3 regions of the Ochrobactrum sp. Marseille-Q0166 genome follow, and region 2 is predicted to be linked to each of the others. Evidence: predicted binding sites of a transcription regulator. Region 2 holds the regulator's gene; each other region holds the start of a gene.
What was found. Region 2 encodes PhoB, which activates phosphate uptake and scavenging genes when phosphate is short. Its sites were predicted from a motif close to TGTCATNNANCTGTCAT; they were not measured.

Region 1 (4,185 bases), 430 kb from region 2:
AACCGAAAGGCTTAAGAAGGGCGACAGCCGCGCTGCGGCAGAGGCCCTTTTCCGCTGAAACCAGCCTGTTTCAGCATCAATAATAAAGCGAAGCGACATATGTGCCGCCTCATAAAATCCCGGGAACGTGATCTTGCGAATTTATATTCAGGTTCTGGCGCTGCTCTGCGGCACAGCATTTCTGTTAATGGCCTCCGGTCTGCATAGTCTGCTTTTGCCATTGCGCGGTGGATTAGAAGGTTTTTCAGTAGCATCCCTCGGCATGTTGGGCACCACCTGGGCAGGCGGCTTTGTCGCTGGCTGTATTTTTGCCCCTCGCCTTGTGCGGCGTGTTGGCCATGTTCGTGCTTTTGGCTGTTTTGCGGCATGTGCCGCAATCATCGCACTTTTGTCCGGCATCTATATTGATGCAGTTTCATGGATTATCCTGCGCACGTTTACCGGTTTTTCGATGGCCGGTGCCTTCATGGTCATCGAAAGCTGGCTTAATGAACGCGCCACCAATGAGTCCCGCGGCAAGATTTTTGGCCTTTATATGATGGTCAATTATGGGGCAACCATGAGCGGCCAGATGATGGTTGCCAATGGCGATATTCGGTCTGATCACCTTTTTATGATCACCGGAATTCTATTCTGTCTGGCATTGATCCCAACCGCCATGTCAACCGCAGTAAGCCCAAAACCGCTGACCGAGGTCCAACTTGACCTCAAGGCGCTTTACCGCAATTCACCTGCCGCATTTGTCGGCTGCATCCTGATCGGCATTGCAAATGGTGCCTGGGGTACGCTTGGCGCAGTTTTCGGAGCAAAATCGGGTATTTCGACCACCGAAATCGCGCTTATGGTCAGCGTAACGATTGCTGCCGGGGCTTTGATGCAAATCCCCGTGGGGCGTATTTCAGACCTCATCGACCGGCGCTACGTTCTTGCTGGTGTTGCAGCTCTTGCTGCACTTGTTGGCCTATTGGCCTTCATCATCGGTCCATCCAATGGGACAATCATCATTATCATGACCGGCTGCTATGGTGCGCTGGCCTATGCTTTATATCCTGTTGCAGTCGCCCATGCGAACGATCACGCCACATCGGAAAGCTTTGTGAAAGTATCGAGCGGCCTTCTGTTACTCTATGGCTTTGGCACCATGCTGGGACCTCTGCTAGCAGCAGCGGCCATGGATGTTTTCTGGCCAGCAGGACTGTTTGCCGTCACCGCACTCTCACATATTTCAATTTCAGCTTATGCGCTGTTCCGCTCCCGCAGACGGGCATCGATACCAAAAGCTGAAAAAGAACAGTTCAAAAGCATGCCTTCTGTTAAAAGTGCGACGCCGGAAGCAATGAATCTCGATCCCCGGGCCGAAGCGGAAAGCTGAAAGTTTTTGAAACAAGAAAATAAAAAAGCAGCGAACAGTCGCTGCTTTTTATCTTACCATCGCGCGGCACAGCTTCGGTTAACAATCGTTGGGCGGCTGAGACTCAGCCGCCGATAGCTTCAATGTTATCATCCTTTTGGTCACCACCAATCGCAATGATCATATAAGCTTGAGCTTGATTTTAATGTCGCGTTACCTGGGTTTTCAGTTTTTCAATCTGCTCTTTGAGAGCAAGCTTCTTACGTTTGAGAGAAGTAACATGCAGGTCATCAATTGCCGGCGACGCCAAAGCTTCGGAGATTTCCTCTTCCAAAGCGCCGTGCTTCTGTTCAAGCGTGGCAAGATGGGACTCAATAGCCATCATCAATTCTCCTTTGAATGATTAACCCAAAGAACGAAGCCATGTCGCAGCTTTTGCCAACAAATGGCTCCATCCGCTCTCACCTGCGCAAACGCCCGGTAGTACACCTCCTGCTATCCGGGCCAGTTACGCAGTCCCGGCTGCCATTCAACAGTTCGTCTAGCAACCGTTGTTCATGACAGAAAAATGACACTGTGGCATGAGTTTGATGCAAAGTCGAATTTGTTTTGGTAGCATTTTCCAATCACGAAAAATGTGATAATGGCTTCGCCTGAAACGGGTCTGCACCTCTGTGGAGCGGCCCGTCATATTATTTATGAGAAATGGGGCAAACCGCATGTCCGATCAGGATCAGGCCGAAATCAGATTGGCCGTTGCACGTCTGAAACAAGAACACGCGGATTTTGATGCAGCCATAGATGCAATGATGCAGGTCGGTTGCGATCAGCTGCGTATTCAGCGCATGAAAAAGAAAAAGCTCGCCATCAAGGATAAGCTGCAGGAACTGGAAGATCAGGTCATCCCTGACATCATCGCTTGAACATCTTATAAAACACGTTTCATAGCCGGGGTTCGCCCGGCTTTGTTTTTAAACCCATGATCTAAAGAAGCAGGACGGATCAATGAGCAGAAGTGCAGATGTCGCAATCATTATGGGAAGCCAATCCGATTGGGAAACAATGCGCCATGCCGCTGATACGCTCGAAGCATTGGGCATAACCTTCGATGCACGTATTGTTTCCGCACATCGCACGCCCGATCGGCTTGTCGCCTTTGCCAAGGGCGCAAAGGCCGAAGGCTTCAAGGTTGTGATTGCAGGCGCAGGTGGCGCGGCTCACCTACCCGGTATGGCCGCAGCTATGACCCCGCTTCCGGTCTTTGGTGTTCCTGTACAATCGAAAGCCCTATCAGGACAGGATTCGCTCCTTTCCATCGTGCAGATGCCAGCCGGAATTCCGGTCGGAACGCTTGCTATCGGTCGCGCCGGTGCCGTGAATGCTGCTCTGCTTGCCGCAGCTGTCCTTGCTCTTTACGATGATGCACTTGCAGCGCGTCTTGATGAATGGCGCACAGCCCAGACAGAAAGCGTTGCAGAACGCCCATCCGACGAGGTTTGATATGGCAAATTCCGCACTGAAGGCTGGATCAACGATCGGCATTATCGGCGGCGGCCAGTTGGGTCGTATGCTGGCCATGGCGGCAGCTCGGCTCGGCTATGAGACAATCATTCTGGAGCCACAGGCCGATTGCCCGGCGGCTCAGGTGGCAAACCGCCAGATCATAGCAGCCTATGATGATCCCTCAGCTCTTGCAGAGCTTGCGACTGCCTCCGACGTAATCACCTATGAATTCGAGAACGTGCCCGTATCTGCCGCAGACAAGCTGGCAGAATCGGCGCTTGTTTTTCCGCCGCCGGCAGCGCTTGAAATCTCGCAGGACCGCTTCACCGAAAAGCAGTTTCTCAATGAAAGCGGTATCGAGACTGCGCCCTGGCGCCTGGTCGATGACGAAGAGTCACTTATCGCGGCGCTGGGCGCTTTGGGAGAACGCGGGATCCTGAAAACCCGTCGCCTCGGCTATGATGGTAAGGGACAGGTGCGTCTCAAGTCTCTTGACGAGAACGAAGCGCGTGCAGCACTTGAGACAATCAAGCATGCACCGGCAATTCTGGAAGGTTTCATCGCATTCGAGCGCGAAGTTTCGGTCATTGCGGCGCGTGATCGCGGCGGCAATGTTGCCATCTTCGATATTGCCGAGAACGTTCACAAGGACGGCATTCTCGCAACTTCGACGGTTCCAGCCGAAATCTCGGGTGAGACAGCAGATGCTGCAAGCCAAGCGGCTTCAAAGCTTCTGCACGCGCTTGATTATGTCGGCGTGCTTGGTCTGGAATTCTTCGTTCTTGCGGACGGCACGCTGCTTGCTAATGAATTTGCGCCACGTGTGCACAATTCTGGCCATTGGACGGAAGCCGCTTGTGCGATCTCGCAGTTTGAACAACACATTCGCGCGGTAGCAGGTTTGCCACTTGGTGACACCGTGCGCCATTCGGATTGTGTGATGGAGAATCTGATTGGCGATGACGTAGAAAAGGTTCCAGCGATTCTCGCAGAATCGAATGCCGTGCTGCATCTCTACGGCAAGAAAGAAGCGAGGCCGGGCCGCAAGATGGGTCATGTAACCCGCATAAAACCCCGCACTTGATAAGCATTGCGGTGGAATCTGTCCGATTCCTCCGTGAACGGCACCTGTAGCCAAGATTTTCCGATAGTCCCTTCGTGAATCTGCGGTGCAGGAGTTGACATTTGGCTGAAATATTGTGTATTTCGGCCAACCCTTCGGGCAGGAATACTGCCTGTAACCAATTGGCGCCTTGGGCGCCTGTTTTTATGAAGCCCCGAGACATTCATGTCGATGGGCCAACCAAGACCGGTGATTGACATGAAGATCA
Region 2 (4,185 bases):
GCCGCTGGTAAACGGGAGAGAAATGATGAATCTCATGACCGAAAGATCTCTCGAAAAAGCCGTAGGAGAAAAAATGAACACCAACGCCCCTTCGATCAAAATGCGTGGCGACAAGGTCTGTGTGTTCTATGGCGAAAAACAGGCTCTGTTTGAAGTCGATCTGGACGTACCGGAAAAGATGGTGACAGCATTGATCGGCCCTTCTGGTTGTGGCAAATCCACCTTCCTTCGTTCGCTCAACCGGATGAACGATACAATCGAAGGCTGTCGTATCACCGGCAAGATTACGCTCGACAATGAAGACATCTATGATCCGAAGATTGATGTCGTTGAACTGCGGGCCCGCGTTGGTATGGTGTTCCAAAAGCCAAACCCATTTCCAAAATCCATTTTTGAAAACGTGGCCTATGGCCCACGTATTCATGGACTGGCTCGTAATAAGACAGACCTCGAAGAAATCGTTGTCACAAGCCTGAAGAAGGCCAGTCTTTTTGAAGAGGTGAAGGATCGCCTGCACGATGCTGGAACCGGCCTGTCCGGCGGTCAGCAGCAACGTCTGTGCATTGCGCGTGCGATTGCGGTCAGCCCTGAAGTGATCCTCATGGATGAACCTTGCTCGGCACTCGATCCGATTGCAACGGCCAAGGTCGAAGAGCTGATCGACGAGCTGCGTCAGAACTATACCATCGTCATCGTGACCCACTCGATGCAGCAGGCTGCACGTGTTTCACAGCGTACCGCCATGTTCCATCTGGGCAATCTGGTGGAAGTTGGCGACACCGACGTGATGTTCACAGCGCCGACAGAAAAGCGCACGCAGGACTACATCACTGGTCGTTTTGGCTAAACAATATTTTGGCAAAGGCGCGAACCGACGGTGGTTCCGCTTCCTGCATTTTTAATCAGAGGTCCATCATGGCGTCTCAGCATACTGTTAGCGCATACGACGAAGAACTTCAGTTCCTAACCCACAAGATTGCCGAAATGGGCGGTCATGCGGAACGCATGGTCGAGCAATCTGTTGCGGCGATTGTCAATGCCGACAACGCATTGGCGCAGCGGGTTATCTCCGACGATCTCATCCTCGATGCAAGCGAGCGCGAGATTGATGACAAGGCCGTAATGATCATCGCCAAGCGTCAGCCAATGGCGGTTGATTTGCGGGAAATCATTGGCTCCATCCGTATTTCAGCCGATCTGGAGCGTGTAGGGGATCTCGGCAAGAATATTGCCAAGCGCGTTGCCGCCGTTTCGGAATCGCGTCAACCGGGCAAGCTTTACCGGGGACTTGAAACCTTGGCAGAGCTTGCTCTGACGCAGCTCAAAGACGTTCTCGACGCCTATGCGACACGTTCAGTCCAGCAGATCAATATCGTCCGCGATCGTGACGATGAAATCGACGCGATGTACACGTCGCTGTTTCGCGAACTTCTGACCTATATGATGGAAGACCCGCGTAACATTTCGGCCTGCACGCATCTTCTGTTCTGCGCCAAGAACATAGAGCGTATTGGCGACCATGCCACCAATATTGCTGAAACGGTCTATTACATTGTGACTGGCCTTCAAATGCCTGCAGAACGCCCGAAAGAAGATCTGAGCCACGGTATTGTCGTGGATGAGGCTCGTAAATCCTGAACGCATGGCTTGCTGTAACCATCCAGTGAGCCATTGGAATATGTAAAAAAGCGCGGCGGCACGCGGTCGAACGGGGGAATTGCATGTGCCACCAGGCTTAACTCTATAGGAAACACTGCATGTCACAGGCACCCAAGATTGCTGTGGTTGAAGACGAAGAAGCGTTGAGCGTGCTGTTGCGCTATAACCTCGAAGCCGAGGGATATCACGTCGATACGATATTGCGCGGCGATGAAGCAGAGATTGCGCTGCGTGAAAACGTGCCGGACCTTCTTATTCTCGATTGGATGTTGCCCGGGGTTTCGGGCATCGAGCTATGCCGCCGCTTGCGTCAATGGCCAGAAACCGAGCGGCTGCCGGTGATCATGCTGACGGCGCGCGGCGAAGAAAGCGAGCGCGTTCGGGGCTTGAGTGTTGGTGCCGATGATTATGTGGTGAAGCCTTTTTCGACACCGGAACTGCTGGCGCGCGTCAAAGCCATGCTGCGTCGTGCCAATCCGAGTGTTCTCTCGCATGTGCTTAAAGTTGGCGAGCTTGTGCTCGACCGTCAGCAGCATCGTGTTTATCGCAAGGAAAAAGAAATTCGTCTTGGACCGACAGAGTTCCGTTTACTCGAATATTTCATGATGTCTCCGGGACGGGTCTTTTCGCGCAGTCAGCTATTGGATGGCGTCTGGGGACCGGATATTTATGTTGATGACCGCACCGTCGATGTCCATGTGGGGCGTCTGCGCAAGGCAATCAATATTGGCCGTACACTCGATCCGATCCGCACGGTTCGCGGTGCAGGCTATTCATTTGGGTGATCATTTAGGATTATTCGAAGCTTGATGATGGTCCGTTGCCTGACTGGCGGCGGGCTTTTTTCTATTGGAAAACTCATTCCGATTCGTAATTTTTAAGGGAAAACGGTTCCATAATCACACATGTCACACGATGTTACAGATTATTTCACAAAGTTGACCAAAGGTAAGCAGGTTCTTGTATGCGAAATTATTTCTGGTTTTTTCATAGTCGATTTCTGAGGCTTAGTAGGATGTTAAAGCTTTAACGAATTAAGGCAGTCATATGGTGCGTATCGTATGGTAAATGAATCGCGTGTAATCAACAGCTTATGAGTTTTGAATAAATACTTTAACTATTTATTAATAATTTAGAATGGCTTAGCACATAAGGGTAAGCGGAGATTCGAGTTGCTGAAGCTGTGTTTTCCGCAATAACTCCGATTTTGAAATATGATTTTTTGCCTTGTTTTTGCCTAAAAATCCGCAATCCTTGCACGGCAAGAAGATTAGCAAGACGTTTGAATTTTAGTTTTCGTTCGATTTGGCTTGAACGCCAGCCTGATGTAGCGGCTTTTTTTGAAGTGCTTTCAAGAAGTGAAATCAGACTGGATCAATTAAGGGTCGTAATGATGCAAATTAAGAGATTGAGCCTTTGACGCGCGCTTCCACAAAGAAACCATTGGTTATTCTGGGTTTGCTCGCGGCACCATTTTTGGTGGCGGGTTGCACGACGACCAGTGGTACGACCAAGACAAAAACCGAAAAGACGGCGGCCAGCCACGTCAAGACGGTCAATGGCGTCAAGACTTTCACATACACCGCCAGAGACAGGGAATGCCTCGAGCGTGCGATGTTCTTTGAATCGAACCGTTCGAGTCCTGATGGTCTGATGGCCGTTGGTACGGTGGTTATGAACCGCCTCGCATCAGGGAGCTATCCGGATACGATTTGCGGCGTTGTCGGTCAGAAGAACCAGTTCGCTCCCGGCGTTCTGACCCGTAAAATGAATTCAAAGGCTCTGCCGGATGTTCAGGCTGCAGCCGATGCTGTGCTTAAGGGTAAGCGCCATCCGTCCCTGAAGAACTCGATGTTCTTCCATACCGCGGGGCTCAAATTCCCTTATAATAACATGCACTATGTCCTGGTCGCCGGTGGAAATTCTTTCTACGAAAAGCGTGGTCGTGACGGTGAATTGCAGAACCCGGTTCCCCAGACGCCTTACAATCTCGCTTACGTATCAACGCCACAGTCGCCCTCTATGCCTGAAGGACCGTTTTATAACGTGACGACACAGCAGGATGGGACTGTTCCAGAGGCTCAGCCAACGGTACAGGTCGCTTTGGCTGAAGCTGCAAAGACCAACGAGGCACAGCAAAACGGTGGTGTCGGTCCACAGGCGCGTGGTGATCGACTGGCGACACTTCCTGTGAAACCTGCTGAAAAGCCTGGTCTGATGCAGGTTGCAAGTTATCAGCCGACTTTTGGTGAAACAGCGCCATCTGTACAGAATGTGTCACTGGGATATGCTGCCGACAAGAAGCATGTAGATGCCATAGGCGCAATGCTTCTCGCGCAGGAACGCCCGGAATCGCCGCTCTGAGAATTCTGTTGAACGAGAAATTGAAAAGCGCCCTTGAGAGGGCGCTTTTTTCATTTCACAGGCACTGCTACCGGAACGGGCTGATAAATTACCATCGGCCTGTCGTAGAAATCAGCTCTGTTCTGCCATTCGCGACGATCTGCGCGGCGGTCGAGATCAAGC
Region 3 (4,185 bases), on a different contig from region 2:
CGTGGCGGATGCGGACATATTCTGCCTGCGTACCATCAATGGTATGGCCGAGCTGCCAGCCGCCGTCGTCACAATGGGAATAGAGCTGCCGTTTGCAATTTGCGCAAGAACCGCAGGATGTGATGCAGGAAATCAGGACCTGATCACCCTTCTTAAAGTTGCGCACAGCGCTGCCAACATCCTCGACTACACCGACGCCTTCATGCCCGAGCGTACGCCCTTCGACAACCGCTGGCACGTCGCCCTTCAGAATATGAAGGTCGCTTCCACATATAGTCGTCTTCGTGATTTTCACGATCACGTCAGTCGGCTCCTGTAGAACCGGTCTGGGTTTATCGACCCAGTCTTTTTTACCCGGTCCGTAATAGACGAGCGCTTTCATGAGGCCCTCCCTTTGGGATATTCCCTTGAGCATAATATTACAAAGATCACACAAACCGACCTCCTGTCCGGATGGTGGAGGTGAACAAACACCCCAAGCCATTTTAGCCAAGTCGTGACAGCCAGTGCAGTCCAATCTCTACTCCATTTCGGAAGTTGACAGTCCAAAACGGAGGCAATAGCCAAATTAGGATAAGACGAATACATCACGTCACATGACGTGTCGGGAAATGACGGCGCAGTCTGGTGTGGGCTGTATCTTTTATTGTTTAAGTGCGAGTGCGCAGCGTCTGGGAAGGGCTTTCACCAAAACGCTTGCGGTAACTGTTGGCCATTGCGGTAAGGTTGAAATAACCACGCGCATGACCAATAGAAGATATTGTTTCCCCGGGAGAAGCCTGCTCCAGCGCTTTGCGTAGACCATCGAGACGTTTTGCCGACAGATAATCGTGGGGAGTGATGCCTCGAAAGCGACGGAAAGCATCGGAAAGACTGCGAGTGGAAATGCCTATCGCTTCCGCGATCTCAGCGACTGAGGGGCCTTCATGCGCGCGCTCTTCCATCAGCCGTTCGGCTTCGCGGACATATTTCGGAGCGGCATTGCGCGCGCCCGTCTCGAGGTGAAGGCCGGAGCTTAATGCCCAGCCGCGAAGCAATTCCAGGCAGAGGGTTTCCTCGATACGCTTTTCGATCAGTGGGCTCACGATGCGGTCAATACGCGCATCAACTGAACGCGCCGCATACTCGACCAGAGACAGCCATGCTGAATTCCCTTGACTGAAGACGAGGCGCTTCTTCCACAGGTCATCCTCCGGCACGAAACCATACCATCGCTGTGCTGTTTCTTCCATCAAGCTGTGTGGAATGGTGAGATTGAATTGCAGATCATCGCCATCGGCGACGTTCCAATAGTCTATTCGGCTGCAATCGACCACATAGCTGTCCCCTGACTGTGTATCAATGCTCACGCCATCGGCGAGCGGGTGGCGAACGCTTCCTCGCATCGTGTTGACGACGATGATATTGCCGGAGGACGGGTCGAAATCGTCTGCCTTTGTCGGCACGCCGAAGCAGAAGCGGCTGAAGATTATACGGCCGATGGAAAGGGTCCTTAGCGTGGCATCAGGGTCGGTTCCCTTAACAAGGGGGCGTGCTACGAGCGGCATGTAAACGGCATTGCAAAAAGCGCTGACTTCAGACCACTCACGCGAAGAGTTTAGCTTTCCACGCAGAAGTGGCTGACCATGTGCATCATACAACAGCGCATTTTCCAGCATTCCGATACACTCCTTCAGATACCCATGTAATTTACCTGGAGGCGAGGACATCACAACCCTCGATGCCAAGCTGATGAGCAAAATTTATGTATTGTTTTGCACTGAATTGTTTGCTGGATAAGCGGAGCTATTCCAATTACCAAATGCCCACCGCCTGAGCGCTCTTCCGACCGGGCAGACATTATTCTAGGGTAAATTAAATCTGCCCTCAATTGATCCTCTACATTTGAACGGAAAGTTTACTGGATCACTGTTCTGAATTGGTATCGATCACGAATTCCATTCTGTCCGCAGAAAATCGCGTGAGAGAATATTGAATAGGTTTTCCCCCGGTATCGATATTGATGGCGCGCGCGGTCAGAACGATTGCACCGGGAGACAGTTTGAGGTGCTTGAGATCGTCAGGATCGGCATGGCGTGCCGATATCACTGTTGATTTTCTGAAATAATCACTGACGCCTGCCGCTTTGAATGCGGAAGTGATCGAACCGCTCTTCGTATAATCTTCGGTGAAAGTCGGGAAAGCCTTTGAAATTACCCAGTGGGTGGCAATCGAGATCGGGTGTCCGTCGGCGCTGTGCATGGTCTCAAGCCGTAACGCTTCTGAACCAATATCTATTTCCAGCGCCTGAGCGATATCGATAGTCGCAGTCTCCAGAGAAGAGCTAAGCAAGAGGCCCTTTGTCTCGCTCACTTGTAGTGCGAGTGCTTGCGAAATACGCGTGCGTCGCCCGATCTGGTAGGTGAGACGTTTTGCATTGGCGACAAAAGTGCCGCGCCCCTGTTCCGCGCGCAGGACACCTTCCTGCGTAAGAGCCGCAATTGCGCTGCGCACCGTATGGCGATTGACGCCAAATCGTTCTGCCAGCTCCATTTCGGCCGGCATGCGCGTGCCTGTTGCAAGTTTCCCGGCCATGATGTCGCCGCGTATCTCATCGGCAATCTGCCGCCAGATAGCCACACCGCTGTTTCTCTCAATCCGTCCGCTCTTTTTCATCGACGCCTTTGTCATCAATTGTCATCGCCGTGTCATTGGCAGGGTGTATTCATTATGGTATTGTATAGTTGTCTATATAAATAGACAAGTAAGATGATCAAGTCAACCGGTTTAAATAGGGCGGATAAGCTCATGAACACGACGGGCCATACTACGCAGCACAGCACAGTTGAAAGTGGAGGCTGCACCACCGCTAAAAGCAATTTGGCACCGGATGCAACGCAGGCAGCACGTCAGGCCAGTATGGCGCTTCTCGCTCGCGCAAGCGGCGAAGAATTGGCAACCTTCTGGCAGAACTGGGCAGACAAGCCTGAATTTGAAGTGTTGCGTGGTCCGGAAACCGGACTGGTCATGATGCGCGGTCGTATGGGCGGTGGCGGTGCCCCGTTCAATGTTGGCGAGGCAACCGTCACCCGCGCAACTGTTCGTCTGGCGAACGGCTCGGTTGGGCATTCTTATGCGCTGGGACGTGATCAGGAAAAGGCGAAGTTGGCTGCATTGTTTGATGCGCTTTGGCTCGATGAAGCCACCCGCGATGCGATTGAAAGCAGCGTGCTCAATGCATTGCGTGGTCGTGTCGATACTGCGGATGCAAAACGGCGCAATGAGACAGCTGCCACGAAAGTCGATTTCTTCACAATGGTTCGGGGAGACAACTGATGCTCCATTCTTCTTCTGCATTTGAAGGCGGACTGGTTGATCCAGTCAATGAAGCGCAGTCAGCGTTTCATGCAGTTATGCACGCAATGGCCAATCCTGGTCGTATCCATTCGCTGCCTAGTGCGGCTGCGCCCTCAAAGCCGCTCACGCCTGAGATTGGCCTGATTGCAGCAACGCTTCTTGATCACGACGCAAGCGTCTGGGTCGATGCTGAAATTGCAGCCAATCAGGACGCAACGGCATGGCTGACATTCCATACCGGTGCACCAATCGTCGGCGATCAGTCGAAAGCGCAGTTCGCACTTGTAACGGATGCGCAATCGTTGCCGGCGCTTTCTTCCTTCGCGCAGGGAGACCCTGAATTTCCGGATCGTTCGACGACTGTTGTTCTAGCCGTTTCGTCTTTGACGAGCGGGCAGGGTTTCAGCCTCAAAGGCCCGGGCATCAAGGATGAAACTGTGCTGACCGTTGATGGTTTGCCGCAGGATTTTGCTGCGCAATGGCGTGAAAATGGCTCGGTGTTTCCGCTGGGTATCGATCTGGTGCTCGTCGCTGACGGCAAAGTCGCAGCGCTTCCCCGCACCACGCGTATAGCAAGTTTGGAGCATGATCCCGAAAAGTGGGAACCGGTTTTCGGAAAAGATCATGCTGTCGAAAAGATTGAGGGCTAATCCATGTATGTTGCTGTAAAGGGCGGTGAAACCGCCATCCGCAATGCCCACCGTCTGCTTGATGATCGTCGTCGTGGTGACCGCTCGGTTCCGGCGTTGCGTCTTGACCAGATTGCCGAACAGCTGGGTCTCGCCGTTGACCGCGTCATGGCCGAAGGTTCGCTTTATGACCGCGAACTCGCAGCACTTGCCGTGCGTC

Region 1: a site for PhoB is predicted at 1,909-1,925, ahead of H5024_RS03270 (DUF465 domain-containing protein). Genes of this name have one in related genera too.
Region 3: a site for PhoB is predicted at 2,675-2,691, ahead of phnF (phosphonate metabolism transcriptional regulator PhnF). Genes of this name have one in related genera too.

The regions. Positions count from the first base shown of each region.
Region 1 covers NZ_JACJUO010000001.1:694,723-698,907, reverse strand. The annotation lists gene H5024_RS03285 (DUF1192 domain-containing protein) at 1-58, shown strand, start outside; gene H5024_RS03280 (MFS transporter) at 134-1,372, shown strand; gene H5024_RS03275 (DUF465 domain-containing protein) at 1,554-1,736, opposite strand; gene H5024_RS03270 (DUF465 domain-containing protein) at 2,071-2,274, shown strand; gene purE (5-(carboxyamino)imidazole ribonucleotide mutase) at 2,357-2,851, shown strand; gene H5024_RS03260 (5-(carboxyamino)imidazole ribonucleotide synthase) at 2,853-3,938, shown strand; gene ykgO (type B 50S ribosomal protein L36) at 4,176-4,185, shown strand, end outside.
Region 2 covers NZ_JACJUO010000001.1:265,859-270,043, reverse strand. The annotation lists gene pstA (phosphate ABC transporter permease PstA) at 1-11, shown strand, start outside; gene pstB (phosphate ABC transporter ATP-binding protein PstB) at 74-847, shown strand; gene phoU (phosphate signaling complex protein PhoU) at 916-1,638, shown strand; gene phoB (phosphate regulon transcriptional regulator PhoB) at 1,758-2,444, shown strand; gene H5024_RS01225 (cell wall hydrolase) at 3,076-4,023, shown strand; gene H5024_RS01220 (hypothetical protein) at 4,074-4,185, opposite strand, start outside.
Region 3 covers NZ_JACJUO010000003.1:190,119-194,303, forward strand. The annotation lists gene H5024_RS19405 (zinc-dependent alcohol dehydrogenase family protein) at 1-382, opposite strand, end outside; gene H5024_RS19410 (helix-turn-helix domain-containing protein) at 651-1,658, opposite strand; gene phnF (phosphonate metabolism transcriptional regulator PhnF) at 1,906-2,655, opposite strand; gene phnG (phosphonate C-P lyase system protein PhnG) at 2,788-3,315, shown strand; gene phnH (phosphonate C-P lyase system protein PhnH) at 3,315-3,986, shown strand; gene H5024_RS19430 (carbon-phosphorus lyase complex subunit PhnI) at 3,990-4,185, shown strand, end outside.